One region of the Mesorhizobium sp. M0276 genome, then DNA from elsewhere that is predicted to be linked to it. Evidence: predicted binding sites of a transcription regulator. Region 1 holds the regulator's gene; the other holds the start of a gene.
What was found. The regulator LexA, encoded in region 1, represses DNA repair genes until DNA is damaged. The targets are predictions, from matches to a motif close to TGTTCNNNNTGTGTTCNG.

Region 1 (7,480 bases):
CCCGTGAGGCCATTGCCGATCACATCAGGGGCAGCGTCGGTGGCGCCGAAGGCGAGATCGCCGCGGCGCTGATCGTCGGCGTTCGCGCCGGCATTCCCGATGACGTGAACGAGGCGATGCGGCGTACCGGCATCTATCACATCATCTCCATTTCCGGACTGCACATGGCGCTGGTCGCTGGCACCATCATGGGTTTGCTGCGTGGCGCCTTCGCCCTGTTTCCGGATTTTTCCGCGCGTCGCCCGGTCAAGAAGTATGCTGCGGCTGCCGCACTGTTCTCGATCGCCGCCTATCTTATCATCTCAGGCGTCGTCGTTGCCGCCGAGCGCAGTTTCATCATGCTGGCGGTGATGCTGATTGCCGTTCTTTTTGATCGGGCAGCACTGACGATGCGCAATCTGGCGATCTCGGCGATCGCGGTCATCATGGTGTCGCCGCATGAAGTGGTCGGCCCGAGTTTTCAAATGTCGTTTGCCGCGACGGCCGCGCTGGTCGGTGCCTATGCCGGCTGGGCGGATCATCGTGCGGGGAAGGCGAGGCCACCGCCGCCAAAGCGATCCTTGCCCGGCTTCCTGACGCGAAAATTCCTGCTGGCGGCAGGCGGCCTTGCCATGACCTCCATCATCGCCGGCAGCGCCACGGCGCTGTTTGCCATCTGGCATTTTCAGCGTGTGTCGCCGCTCAGCCTGTTCGCCAACCTGGCCATCATGCCTATCGTAACAGTCGTGATGTTCCTGGCTGTCGCCAGCGCGCTGCTGATGCCATTCGGGTTGGACTGGCCGGCCCTCTATCTGATGGGCAAAGGCCTGACGGTGATGATCGCGATGTCCGGATGGATTTCCGAGCGTTCGCCAGTCGACGCAATCGGTTTGATTTCGCAGCAATCCGTCGTGCTGGTGACGATTGCCTTGGTCATCGCGACGATGGCGACCACATGGTTGCGGCTCGCAGCGCTTCCCTTCGCGCTTGCCGGCCTGTTGACCGTCTCGGATACGCGCGTACCTGACGTGCTGGTCTCGGAGGATGCGAGGCTGGTGGCGCTGCCGATTGGCGGCGGCGAACTCGCGGTCAGCCGGGCCAGGCCGAACGAATTCACCGTCGACAACTGGAAGCGTGCGCTGACATCCGAAAGCATTATCGCGCCGGAGGTGTTCGACGAAGGCGACGGGCAATTCGACGTCGAGGATGCGGCTGAAATGCCGCCGGGAGCGCCATTCTATTGCACATCAGGCGTTTGTCTCGCCAGGCATCCGTCCGGAGCTATCATTGCCTATGTCGAGGACCGAAAGGACACCTGGAAAGCCTGCGGCTTCGCCGACCTGATCGTCATCAACGACGCGACGGCCTATGACGCTTGTCACAACCCGCTGGTTCTCGTCATCACCAAACGGCAACTGGCTCGCAATGGCAGTGCTGCCGTCTTCTTCGATCGCCAGTCGGCGACCACGCCGGCAACGGTCAGCTTTGCGGTGGGTAGGCCCTACCGGCCTTGGCACGTGCAACGCAAGTTTTCGCGTGAGGCGAGGGGCCTGCCGCCCTTCAAGAGACCGGACAAGCCCGTCGTTAAACCGCAGCTGCCTCAGTAACGGCGGATCAGGCCGACAAGCTTGCCCTGCACCTTGACCCGGTCTGGTCCGAAAATCCGTGTCTCATAGGCCGGATTGGCGGCTTCGAGAGCAATCGAGGCACCCTTGCGGCGGAACCGCTTCAGCGTCGCTTCCTCTTCATCCACCAGCGCCACGATGATCTCGCCAGGGCTCGCCGTATCGGCGTTGCGGATGATGACGGTGTCGCCGTCGAAGATGCCGGCCTCGATCATCGAGTCGCCCTTGACCTCCAGCGCATAGTGCTCGCCTCCCATGATCATGTCCGGCGGCACCGAGATCGAATGGGTCTGGTGCTGGATGGCATCGATCGGCACACCGGCGGCGATGCGCCCCATCACAGGGATCGACACGGCGGAGACCACGTCGTCGTCATTGCCGGCTGAAGGCATCCGTGAAGACGCCGGCTTGATCTGCCGGCCAAGGCCGCCCTGGCCGAGACTGGCCTGACCAAGACTGCCCTGGATGACGCTAGGCGAGAACTTTTTCGCCGCGTTGAGGCCGGGCGCGATCGAATCCGGCAGCCGCAGCACTTCCAACGCGCGCGCCCGGTTGGGCAGCCGGCGAATGAAGCCGCGCTCTTCCAGTGCCGTGATCAAACGATGAATCCCGGATTTGGAGGCAAGGTCGAGCGCCTCCTTCATCTCGTCGAAGGATGGCGGAATGCCGCTTTCCTTCAGGCGTTCATGAATGAACATCAGCAGTTCGTGTTGCTTGCGTGTCAGCATGGCGGCCCCCAGGGTACCTAAAACCAGAATCAGAAAACAAACCCAGAACAAACACTATATGTTCCAGTTGTGTTCTGCAACCGTTTAAAGTTTAATGAATCTGTTAAGGCCGCTGAAATTATTTGGCGCGCGCCAGCGCGCTTGGGTGATCACGGCATGCCGTCACAAGGCGCTTTCCGGCATTGAAATTGTTATGGTTAATGGGCTGCCGCCCATCGTTGGCCCAAGCTTTGGCATGAGCTGCCCATGGATCCGCGACGGGGCATTTCCAGCCTTCCATGCGTTCGTCTGCCGTGAACGAAACGAAGCCAAAATGCCAACCTTGGTTAATTTGTTGATGCCAGTGTTGGCCAGCAGCGGCAACCGGATTTGTGCACTGGAAATTCGTCCCTCCATCATCCGACCAAGAGGCAACGATGCGACAACAGTTGGGACGACTGCGTCAGGTCACGGCCTCCTTGACGGCGAAACGCTGGTCCTTCCATGCATCCGTTCGCAGAATGTCTTCCAGCACCTCGACCGCCAGCCACACGTCCTTGTAGCCGACATAGAGCGGCGTAAATCCGAAACGGATGGTTGACGGCGCGCGGAAGTCACCGATCACTCCGCGCTCGATCAGCGCCCGCATGATTTGATAGCCATGATCGTGAACGAACGACACCTGGCTGCCGCGCCTGGTCGCGTCGCGGGTGCTCTCCAGCGTGAGGCCATAGGCGCCGCACTTCGCTTCGACGAGCTGGATGAACAGTTCGGTCAGCGCGACGCTTTTCTTTCGCAATGCCGCCACGTCGACGTCGTTCCAGATTGCGAGCGCACCTTTGAGCGCCCGCATCGACAGGACCGGCTGCGTGCCGCACAGAAAGCGGCGGATACCGGTGCCGGCAACATAGCCTCGTTCGAAGGCAAAGGGCCGTGCATGCCCCCACCAGCCGCTGAGCGGCTGGCTGATCGCGCCGTGGTGGCGTTGCGCGGCATAGATGAAGGCCGGCGCGCCTGGACCGCCGTTGAGGTACTTGTAGGTGCAGCCGACAGCGAAATCGGCTTTTGCATGATCGAGCTCGACTGGCAGAGCGCCAGCGGTGTGGCATAGATCCCAGACGATCAGCACTCCGGCCGCATGAGCTATGCGCGTCAGCGCCGCCATGTCGCGCAGTTCACCCGATTTGTAATTGACGTGGTTGACCAGCACCACCGCGACGCTTTCGTCGATCAGCTCTTCGATGGTTGGCGCGTCGACGCCCGCGAGGCGCAGAAGGACCCCATCCCGGGTCGAGGCAACGCCTTCGGCGATGTAGAGGTCGGTGGGAAAACTGTCAGCCTCGGCGACGATGGCCGATCGGCCGGGCCGCATCTCCATCGCGGCATGTAGCACCTTGTAGATGTTGATCGACGTCGTGTCGCAGACAACAGTCTGTCCGGCTGCGGCCCCGATCAAGCGTCCGAGCTGGTCGCCGAGTTCGATCGGCATCTCGAACCATCCGGCTGTATTCCAGGCCCGAATGAGATCCTTGGCCCATTCCTCGGTGGCCGCCTGCTGCAGCTCGCCGAAAACGGCATGCGACGCTGCCCCAAGCGAATTGCCGTCGAGATAGATCACCCCCTCCGGCAGAATGAAACGATCGCGCATGGCGCGGAGCGGATCCGTGGCATCCATCGCTTCGATTGCAGCGAGATCAGGAATTCCACTCATGGTCAGTCAGTCCTCGGTTGTTCGCGAAGGTTTTCCGCTGCAAGCGCGCCCTCGATGTGCCTGTTCTCATTTCGATTGTGTCAAAGCCGGGTACGGACTGCCCACAGCTCCGGAAACAGCACGACCTCGAGCATCTTCTTGAGATACGAAGCACCCGACGTGCCGCCGGTGCCGCGTTTCAGGCCGATGATGCGCTCGACCGTGGTGACGTGGTTGAAGCGCCAGCGGCGGAAATAGTCCTCGAAGTCGACCAGCTTCTCGGCCAGTTCGTAGAACATCCAGTAGCGCTGCGGGTCGCGGTAGATGGTCTGCCAGGCGACCAGAACCTCTTCATTCTCGGTTCGCGTCTCACGCCAATCCGTGCGCCTGGCATCGGTGCCGATGTCGAATCCGTTGCGCGCCAGAAGCAGCAGCGCTTCGTCGTAGAGCGACGGCTCCGCCAGGATCGCCTCCAGCTTGCCGCTGAGGTCCGGCCGGTGCTTGTGAGGGCCCAGCATGGCGAGGTTGCGGTTGCCGGCCATGAACTCTATGGCGCGATACTGCCAGGACTGGAAACCCGAGGACTGGCCGAGTGCATCGCGGAACTCGGTATATTCGCTGGGCGTCATCGTGCGCAGCACATCCCAGGCGTTGTTGAGCTGTTCGAAAATGCGGGCGACGCGCGACAGCATCTTGAAGCTTGGCTCGAGGCGATCGGCGCGGATCGAGCGGATCGCAGCGCCAATCTCGTGCAGGGCGAGCTTCATCCACAGTTCGGAGGTCTGGTGCTGGATGATGAACAGCATCTCGTCATGCGCCGAAGACAGCGGCGTCTGGGCCTCCAGCACTTTCTCCAGGTGCAGATAGTCGCTGTAGGACATGCTCTCCTTGAACGACATCTGTGCGCCTTCGGACGCCGGATCGTAGGGTTCGCTCAATTGATCTTCTCCGTGCGCAGCCGAAAACGCTGGATCTTGCCGGTCTGGGTCTTGGGCAGCGCGGCGATAAATTTCACCGATCGCGGATATTTATAGGGCGCGATCGTTGCCTTGACGTGGTCCTGCAGGCGCTTGGTCGTCAATGCGTCCGGCGCTACGCCCTGCACCAGCACGACGTGCGCTTCGACGATCTGGCCGCGTTCGGCATCTTCCGTGCCGATCACCGCGCATTCGGCAACATCCGGGTGCGACAGGAGTGCCGCCTCGACCTCGGGTCCGGCAATGTTGTAGCCGGCGCTGACGATCATGTCGTCGGAGCGCGCGGCGAAATGGAAGAAGCCGTCTTCGTCCTGCGTGAAGGTGTCGCCGGTGAGGTTCCAGCCGTCGCGGACGTAGTCCTTCTGCCTGTTATCGGCCATGTAGCGGCAGCCGGTCGGTCCGCGCACCGCCAGCCTGCCGGTCGCGCCGCGCGGCAGCTCGCGCATCTCCTCGTCGACGATGCGCGCCTCGTAGCCGCCCACCGGCTTGCCGGTCGACGCCGGCTTCATGTCGTCAAAGCGGTTGGAGATGAAGATGTGCAGCATCTCGGTGGCGCCGATGCCGTCGAGGATAGGCTTGCCGGTCTTTTGCGTCCACTCTTCGAAAACCGGAGCGGGCAAGGTTTCGCCAGCCGAAACGGCGACACGCAGCGATGACAGATCGGCCCCTTCATCCATGGCCTTCAGCATGGCGCGGTAGGCGGTCGGCGCGGTGAAGGAGACGGTCGCCTTATAGGTCTCGATGATGTGTATCATGTTGGGCGGCGTCGCCTGTTCCAACAGTGTCGCTGCCGCACCGAAGCGGAGCGGGAAGATGGCGAGCCCGCCAAGGCCGAAGGTGAAGGCCAGCGGCGGCGAGCCGACAAAGATATCGTCCGGTGTCACCCGAAGGATTTCGCGTGCGTACGCATCGGCGATGATCAGGAGGTCGCGGTGGAAATGCATCGTCGCCTTCGGCACGCCAGTCGTGCCCGAGGTGAAGCCGAGCAGCGCGACATCGTCGCGGCCGGTGTCGACGGCGGTGAACGTCACCGGCTTATCGAGAGCGGCACGGTCGAGTTCAGCATCATGGTTGGCGGTGCCGTCGAAGCCGATGACCTGTTTGAGGAACGCGCTGTCCTTGGCGCAGGCTGTCATCTCGTCCATCAGCCTGGTGTCACACAACGCGATGGTGATTTCCGCCTTGTCGACGATCTTGGCAAGCTCACCGGCGCGCAGCATCGGCATGGTGTTGACGACCACGGCGCCGACCTTGGTGGCGGCCAGCCAGCAGGCGACCATGGCGGGGTTGTTGGCGGAGCGGACCAGCACCCGGTTGCCCGGCTTGACGCCGTAGTTCTCGACCAGCGCGTGGGCTAGCCTGTTCGTCCAGTCGGACAGTTCCTTGTAGGTGCGGCGGCGGCCATTGCCGATCAGCGCGGTGTGGTCACCGAGGCCCCTCTCGACCAGCCTGTCCGTCAGTTCGACGCCGGCATTGAGACGTTCGGGATAATCAAAGCCGTCGAGCAGGAAATCCGGCCACTGCTCCGGAGGCGGCAGGTGATCGCGCGTGAACGTGTCGATATGCGCTGAAGGCCCAAGCATGTCGCCGCTATCCCGTCTGCTGCCTGGCCAGTGCGCGATGTGCCTGACCTGTGTGGTGGATTTGAAGTTCCTGTCTTTCGCGGGAGGTTTTCGTACCGCCAATCGTGCCAGCTCGACTATGCCACCGGGAAAGGACGAGCATCTACGGGGTCAGGGCAGCACAGCAGACCTCCCATTTCGTCGGCTGATCGTCTTGTCAGGATCGCACCAGTCGAAATTTGTTTCAAGCCTAAAATGTTTTGGCCTTGAAGCATTGACGCATGGCGTGCCGGTGGCCATTGCTAGCTCACAAGCGATGCCGTTTTGGGGGAGGCGCAGATGTTCGAACGTCACATTGTCGATTGGGATGATGCCTATGCCAACGGCGCGAACATCGCCGGCAGTGACCGCTGGCCGGCTGCGTGGGCGGAGCCAGCGCAAGCATTTCGTGATGCGCTATCAATGGAGGGCCGGGCACGGCTCGACATCGCCTATGGTGACGGACCGCGCAATCGGCTCGATCTTTTCCTTCCCAATGTCGCGCCCAAGGGGTTGGTGGTGGTCCTCCACGGCGGTTACTGGCTGGAGACCGACAAGAACATGTGGTCGCACCTCGCCAATGGCGCGGTCAGCAGCGGCTTTGCCGTGGCGATGCCGTCCTACACGCTGTGCCCGGACATACGCATTGCCGGTATAGTCGGGGAAATCGGCGCGGCTATCGGCAAGGCAGCGGCAATGATCGACGGGCCGCTGATGCTGACGGGACATTCGGCCGGCGGCCATCTCGCCACTCGAATGGTGACGATATCAACGCCTCTGGCGGCCGATGTGGCGCGGCGCATACGCCATGTCGTTTCGATTTCAGGCCTCCACGACCTGCGTCCGCTTATGCGCACCGGGATGAACAAGGCACTGGCAATCGACGAAGGGGAGGCGCTGG
Region 2 (7,480 bases), on a different contig from region 1:
TTGCCTGCTCGCGGGGCTCTCGACACTGTCAGGCCCTCGCCATGGCGGCGCCGGCGAGGCGGTAATGCAACTGGCCGAGGATGCGGCGCGGCAGGGCGCCGATGCGACGATCCGGCGCTGGCTCAGTCACGATCGGCCGCTGCCGGGCTTCGGTCATCAGCTCTATCCCGACGGCGATCCGCGGGCGGAAGCGCTGCTGTCGGTTGTCGAGGTCGATGGCTCACTGTCGTCGCTGTACGACGCGGCCCATGCCGCGACCGGTGCGCTTCCCAACATTGACTTTGCCCTGGCCGCGCTGACGCGTAGCCTTGGCTTGCCGCGCGATGCGCCGTTCCGACTGTTCGCACTCGCACGCAGCGTCGGCTGGGCCGCGCATACGGTCGAACAGATAACAAGCGGAGGCCTTATCAGGCCCCGCGGCCGTTATGTGGGAGTGCTGCCATAGGGCCGAAAGGGTACCGGTCTTCGGAAAAGTGAGACGGGCAGCGATCCGATGTGCCGTTGCTATCGGATCTTTCGATCCGAACGCCTCAAGACATCGTATCGAGCTTGCGCTGCATGGCTGCGATCTGGTCCTTCAGTTCCTGCAGGTCGTCGGGCTTGTCAGGCGTTTCCTTCTTGGCCGGCTCGGACGCTGGCGTAGCGGCTGGTGCGGAGCCCGCGGGCGGAAACGGCGTGAACAGACGCATCGCATTCTGGAACATTTCCATATTGCGGCGCGTCTGCTCCTCCAGCGCCTTGATTGGCGTGGTGATTTTCATCATGTCCAGCGGCGATTTGCCGAGAGCACCCTTCATCTGCTCGCGAAAGCGCTCCTGCTCCTTGGAGAAGGCGAGCATCGACTGTTCGAGGAAGCTCGGCACGATCATCTGCATCTGGTCGCCGTAATAGGCGATCAGCTGGCGCAGGAACGGGATCGGCAGCATGTTCTGCCCATCCTTGTTCTCCAGTTCGAAGATGATCTGGGTCAGCACCGGATGCGTGATGTCGTCACCGGTCTTGGCGTCCTGGACGGTGAACTCCTCGCCCTTCTTGACCATCTCGGCGAGGTCCTCGAGCGTCACATAGGTGCTGGTGCCGGTGTTGTAGAGGCGGCGATTGGCGTATTTCTTGATGATGATCGGATCGTCTTTCGCGGCCATCTACATCCTCCCGGGGACACCGGCGAGCCTCTGAGTAAGCCGCCGATAACGATTGTGCCTTTTTTGAGGATATGCGCAAAAGCCTCACAATTCCAAGCAGTTTGTGCAGTGCGGGATCACTAAATGCTGCATAGCGGCCAAAATATGCTGCGCAGCAATGAGGGAACTGCCGCCCCGGCGAAGCACGACCCGCTTGCGACGCATGGGCGCCATGCCCATTTCCGGTTTGACTTGGATCATGGAAAGGGCAAGAAAAGTCGCCAACAACGCCCAAAAATACGACAGCTCGAAGTCCGGAGAAGAAAATGACCTCTGCCAATTCCATCGTCGTCGCCAGCGCCGCACGCACACCGGTCGGCTCCTTCAACGGCGCCTTCGCCGCCACCCCGGCACATGAGCTCGGTGCCGTCGTCATCAGGGAATTGCTGTCGCGCGCCGGTGTTGAACCAGGCGAGGTCGACGAGGTCATCCTTGGTCAGGTGCTGACCGCGGCGCAGGGTCAGAACCCGGCCCGCCAGGCATCGATCAATGCCGGCCTGCCCAAGGAAACCACGGCCTGGGGCCTCAATCAGGTTTGCGGCTCGGGGCTGCGCGCCATTGCGCTCGGCATGCAGCAGATCGCCAGCGGCGACGCCAAGGTGATCATCGCGGGCGGCCAGGAATCGATGTCGCTTTCGACACATGCCCAGCACCTGCGCGCCGGCGTCAAGATGGGCGACTTCAAGCTGATCGACACCATGATCAAGGACGGGCTGTGGGATGCCTTCAACGGCTATCACATGGGCAACACCGCCGAAAACGTCGCGCGCCAGTTCCAGATCACCCGCGACGACCAGGACCAGTTCGCACTGGCCTCGCAGAACAAGGCCGAGGCCGCGCAGAAGGCCGGCAAATTCAAGGACGAGATCGTCGCCGTCACCATCAAGGGCAAGAAGGGCGACACCATTGTCGACCAGGATGAGTACATCCGTCACGGCGCCACGATCGACGCCATGACCAAGCTGAAGCCGGCTTTCGACAAGGACGGCACGGTAACCGCCGCCAACGCCTCCGGCATCAATGACGGCGCCGCGGGTGCTGTGCTGATGAGCGAAGCGGAAGCGGTGCGGCGCAGCATCACCCCGCTGGCGCGTATCGTATCCTGGGCAACCGCCGGCGTCGATCCGCAGATCATGGGCACCGGACCTATTCCCGCCTCGCGCAAGGCATTGGAAAAGGCCGGCTGGTCGGTCGGCGATCTCGACCTGATCGAGGCCAACGAGGCCTTTGCGGCGCAAGCCTGCGCCGTCAACAAGGACATGGGCTGGGATCCTTCGATCGTCAACGTCAATGGCGGTGCGATCGCCATCGGCCACCCGATCGGCGCCTCGGGTGCCCGCATCTTCAACACGCTGGTCTTCGAGATGCGCCGGCGCGGCGCCAAGAAGGGCCTCGCTACGCTCTGCATCGGCGGCGGCATGGGCGTCGCCATGTGCGTGGAGGCAATCTGAGAAAAAGGGTGAATGGTGAGTGGCAAATGGTGAATGGCGGGTAGCCGTCCGTCTTCGACCATTCACCATTCACTATTGACCATTCACCAGAAACTTTAGGGAGGAGGAACTTCATGACCAAGGTAGCAATCGTCACAGGCGGATCGCGCGGCATCGGCGCAGCGATCTCGATCACATTGAAGAACGCCGGCTATTCGGTTGCCGCCAACTATGCCGGCAATGACGAAGCGGCGGCGAAATTCAAGGCCGAGACCGGCATTCCGGTCTACAAATGGTCGGTCGCCGACTATGACGCCTGCGCCGCCGGCATCAGCCAAGTCGAGGCCGATCTCGGCCCCGTCTCGGTGCTGGTAAACAATGCCGGCATCACCCGTGACGCCATGTTCCACAAGATCACGCGCGAGCAGTGGAAAGAGGTCATCGACACCAATTTGTCGGGCGTCTTCAACATGACGCATCCGCTGTGGAGCGGCATGCGCGACCGCAAGTTCGGCCGCGTCATCACCATCTCCTCGATCAACGGCCAGAAGGGCCAGGCCGGCCAGGTCAACTATTCCGCCGCCAAGGCCGGCGACATCGGTTTCAGCAAAGCTCTGGCTCAAGAGGGCGCGCGCGCGGGCATCACCGTCAATGTCATCTGCCCCGGCTACATCGCCACCGAGATGGTCAAGGCGATCGACGAGAAGGTGCTCAACGAGCGCATCCTCCCGCAAATCCCCGTCGGCCGCCTCGGCGAGCCCGAGGAGATCGCGCGCTGTGTCGTTTTCCTGGCTTCCGAAGATGCCGGCTTCATCACCGGTTCGACCATCACAGCCAATGGCGGCCAGTATTTCGTCTGACGACGCGGCGATGCAGGCGGACAGATCGACGGGCCGGTACGCCGGCCCGTTTTTCGTTGCCAGCCTGATCTTTTCGAGATGTCCTCGTCGGTCGCTGACCCAATCCGGCACGCAGAGGTTAACGGCCGGCCGCTGCCCTGTGCGAAACCTGTTCCCAAGCCTGTGGATAATTGGTGGAAAACCTGTCTACAACACTAGGTATTGGGGTGAACAAACCAGGAAAATCATACCATCGCCGATTCGTCTCCGATTCGTTCTGGCTTTGACCGGAAAGTTAACGATGGCGACCTGAATCGTCAGCCTAATCCTTAACGTTGGTTAGGAAAGATCAACAATTTCATGCCGTTGGGCGAGGGACGCCAAGCCTTCATGATCGCTCATGGGCAAAGGTTAACGTCATAGCTCTCCTAGCATGAAACGGGCCAGTTGGGGGATTCAGCATGTGGTGCGTTCAGTGGTCGCAAAACCCACATGTAGCCGTGAACAAAAGCTGAATCTGCAGGAGTCACTGATTCGTCGCCGATTCGTTCCAGACTCGTTCTATCCGTTAATCCGCAGCCGATTGAGAGCTTGACAAAGACCCTTCTAGCCGCCGGCGGAACATTCCGCTTTCGCTTCTCGCCCGAAATCCCTATGTGTCCCCTGTCATACGCGCCAGTTGAGGCACGCTCCCGACAACCAGAGGCCAGAAGCCTTATTTCCAGATCAATGAACATCCAGCCGAAACACACTGAGCCACTGATCCTTTCGGGTCGCGACGTGACTGCCGTACTTGGGCCCACCAACACCGGCAAGACCCATCTCGCCATCGAGCGCATGGTGGCACACGAGAGTGGTATCATCGGCCTCCCGCTCAGGCTGCTGGCGCGCGAGGTCTATGCCCGCGTCTGCGAAAAGGTTGGCGCCCACAAGGTCGCGCTGATCACCGGCGAGGAAAAGATCCAGCCGGCGGGCGCGAAATATTCGGTCTGCACCGTTGAGGCCATGCCACGCGAGACCGATGCCGCCTTTGTCGCCATCGACGAGGTGCAGCTTGCCGGCGACCTCGAACGCGGCCACATCTTCACCGACCGCATCCTGCATCTGCGCGGCCGTCAGGAAACGTTGCTGCTCGGTGCCGCCACCATGCACGGCATTTTGCAGCGCCTGCTGAGAGGCGTCTCCGTGGTGACGCGGCCGAGGCTGTCGCATCTTGCCTATGCCGGCTCCAAGAAACTGACCCGTCTGCCGCGGCGCACGGCGATCGTCGCCTTCTCCGCCGACGAGGTCTACGCGATCGCCGAACTGATCCGTCGCCAGCAAGGCGGCGCCGCCGTCGTGCTCGGCGCGCTCAGCCCACGCACCCGCAACGCCCAGGTGGCGCTGTTCCAGTCGGGCGATGTCGACTATCTCATTGCCACCGACGCCATCGGCATGGGCCTCAACCTCGATCTCGATCACGTCGCTTTCGCCCAGAACCGGAAGTTCGATGGTTATCAGTATCGCAACCTGACGGCGGCCGAGCTTGGCCAGATCGCCGGCCGCGCCGGTCGGCATCTGCGCGACGGCACCTTTGGCGTCACCGGCCAGGTCGACCCGCTGGACGAGGAACTGATCAAGAAGATCGAAGGCCATGATTTCGATCCGGTGAAGGTGCTGCAATGGCGAACCGCGCGTTTCGACTTCGCCAGCCTCGATGCGCTGAAGCGCTCGATCGAAACCAATGCCCCGGTCGAAGGACTGACGCGTGCGCTGCCTGCAGTCGACGCGCAGGCGCTTGAATATCTGTCCCGCGACGAAGACATCCGCGCTCTTGCCAGCAATGCCAAACGCGTGGCGCTGCTGTGGGAGGCCTGCGCGCTGCCCGATTACCGCAGGATCGCGCCGGCCCAGCATGCAGACCTCATTGCTTCGATCTACACGGACCTTGCACGGCATGGCCATGTCGACGAGAATTACATGGCCGAGCAGGTGCGCCGCGCCGACACCACCGAGGGCGACATCGACACGCTGTCGCATCGCATTGCCCAGATCCGCACCTGGACATTCGTGTCGAACCGGCCCGGTTGGCTGGCCGATCAGGCACACTGGCAGGAAAAGACGCGCGAAATCGAAGACAGATTGTCGGATGCGCTGCATGAGCGGTTGACGAAACGCTTCGTAGACCGCAGGACTTCCGTCCTCATGCGGCGCCTTAGAGAAAATACCATGCCTGAAGCCGAAATTAGTCCTACCGGAACCGTCCTTGTCGAAGGCCACCATGTCGGCGAGTTGCAAGGGTTCCGCTTCACCGCCGACCAGACCGTCGGCGGCGAAGATGCCAAGGCCGTGCGCACCGCCGCCCAGAAGGCGCTGGCCGCCGAGTTCGAGGCGCGCGCCGAGCGCTTCGGCGCTTCAGCCAATGGCGACATCGCGCTTGGCTCGGACGGCACGCTGCGCTGGATCGGCGCGCCGATCGGCACGCTGGTTTCCGGCGAAGACGCGCTGAAGCCGCGCCTGGTGCTGCTGGCCGACGAACAGCTGACTGGCCCGGCACGCGACAAGGTCGCCGCGCGTGCCGAGCGGTTCGTCAATTTCCAGGTCGAATCGCTGCTGAAGCCGCTGGTCGACCTTAAGAATGCCGACCAGATTTCCGGCATCGGCCGTGGCATCGCCTTCCAGCTGGTCGAGAATTTCGGCCTCATCAACCGCCGCGACATCGCCGAGGAGATGAAGTCGCTCGACCAGGAAGGTCGCGCCGCCCTTCGCCGGCTTGGCGTGCGCTTCGGCGCCTACCATGTCTTCGTGCCGGCGCTGATCAAGCCGGCGCCCGCCGGGCTGGTGACGCTCCTCTGGGCATTGCAGAACGACGGCAAGGACAAGCCCGGCTTTGGCGACGTGGTTCACGCGCTGGCTTCCGGCCGCACATCGGTGGTCATCGATCCTGCCTTCGACAAGACCTTCTACAAGTTGGCCGGCTACCGCAATCTCGGCCGCCGCGCCGTGCGCATCGACATCCTGGAACGGCTGGCCGACTTGATCCGCCCGGCGACCAACTGGAAGCCCGGTCTCGGCCAACGCCCGGACGGCGCCTATGACGGCCAGTCCTTCATGGTGACGCCGCCGATGATGTCGATCCTCGGCGCCACCGCCGACGATATGGAAGAAATCCTGAAAGGCTTGGGCTACCGCGCCGAGCCTAAGCCGGCCGTGGAAGTCAAGGCACGGCTCGAAGCACAGGACAATGCCGCGCGCGAAGCTGCGGCGGCCAAGCTGGCGGCGGAAGAGGCGGCAAAAGCCGAACAGGCCAAAGCGGCGGAAGCCGCGGCAACCGACGCGGCTGCGGAGGCAGCGATCGAAGGTTCGGAGCCGGCATCGGACGCAGTGGCCGTTTCGGAAAAGCCGGTCGAAAGTCCTGCCGAAATCATCGCGGACACCGCCGCAGAACCGACTGTGCCCGATGTGGCAGAACAGGCGGACACTCCAGTCGAAACCGTGCAGGACGAAGCGCCGGTAGCCGAGATTGTTGCAGAGGCCGCCGAACCTGCGCCGGTTGAACCAAAGGCAGCGGCTGAAGCTGCCGAGATTGAAACCGCACCGGCCGAGCTGACGCCAGATGCCGCGCCCGCAACGGACGCCGCGCCAAACGAACCTGCAGCGGCGGCTGAAGCGGCCGCCAGCAGCGAACCCGCCCCAGAAGCCGAAGCGCCAAAGCCCATACTGTTGTGGCGCCAGGGTCGCTTCGAACAGCGCCCGCGCAACCGCGACGACAGCCGCAGGAACAATCGCCCGCGCAACGCGCAAGGGCGCGGCCGAAGCGATGCGCCTGTGGATGCTGCCGGCGCACCAGCCGCAGTTCCACCTGGCGATCGTCCGGCCCATGAAGGACGGCGCGAAGGCGCCGGCAAGCCGCGCTTCGACCGTTCGAAGTTCAAGCCCAAGCCACAGGCCGAAGGCGAACAGCGGCGTGACGGCCGCCCGCAAGGCGATCGGTCGGACCGCCGCGAAGGCCGGTCCGACTGGAAGGGCGGCAGGCCGGACGGCAAGGGTG

Region 2: NKJ01_RS09775 (helicase-related protein) is a predicted target of LexA. The motif match lies at 3,997-4,014, and genes of this name have one in related genera.

The regions. Positions count from the first base shown of each region.
Region 1 is NZ_JAMYSC010000035.1:46,570-54,049, forward strand. Features, by position in the region: gene NKJ01_RS24695 (ComEC/Rec2 family competence protein) at 1-1,586, shown strand, start outside; gene lexA (transcriptional repressor LexA) at 1,580-2,332, opposite strand; gene kynU (kynureninase) at 2,775-4,022, opposite strand; gene kynA (tryptophan 2,3-dioxygenase) at 4,103-4,939, opposite strand; gene NKJ01_RS24715 (AMP-binding protein) at 4,936-6,561, opposite strand; gene NKJ01_RS24720 (hormone-sensitive lipase) at 6,880-7,480, shown strand, end outside.
Region 2 is NZ_JAMYSC010000009.1:134,485-141,964, forward strand. Features, by position in the region: gene NKJ01_RS09755 (citrate/2-methylcitrate synthase) at 1-445, shown strand, start outside; gene phaR (polyhydroxyalkanoate synthesis repressor PhaR) at 531-1,142, opposite strand; gene NKJ01_RS09765 (acetyl-CoA C-acetyltransferase) at 1,448-2,632, shown strand; gene phbB (acetoacetyl-CoA reductase) at 2,746-3,471, shown strand; gene NKJ01_RS09775 (helicase-related protein) at 4,180-7,480, shown strand, end outside.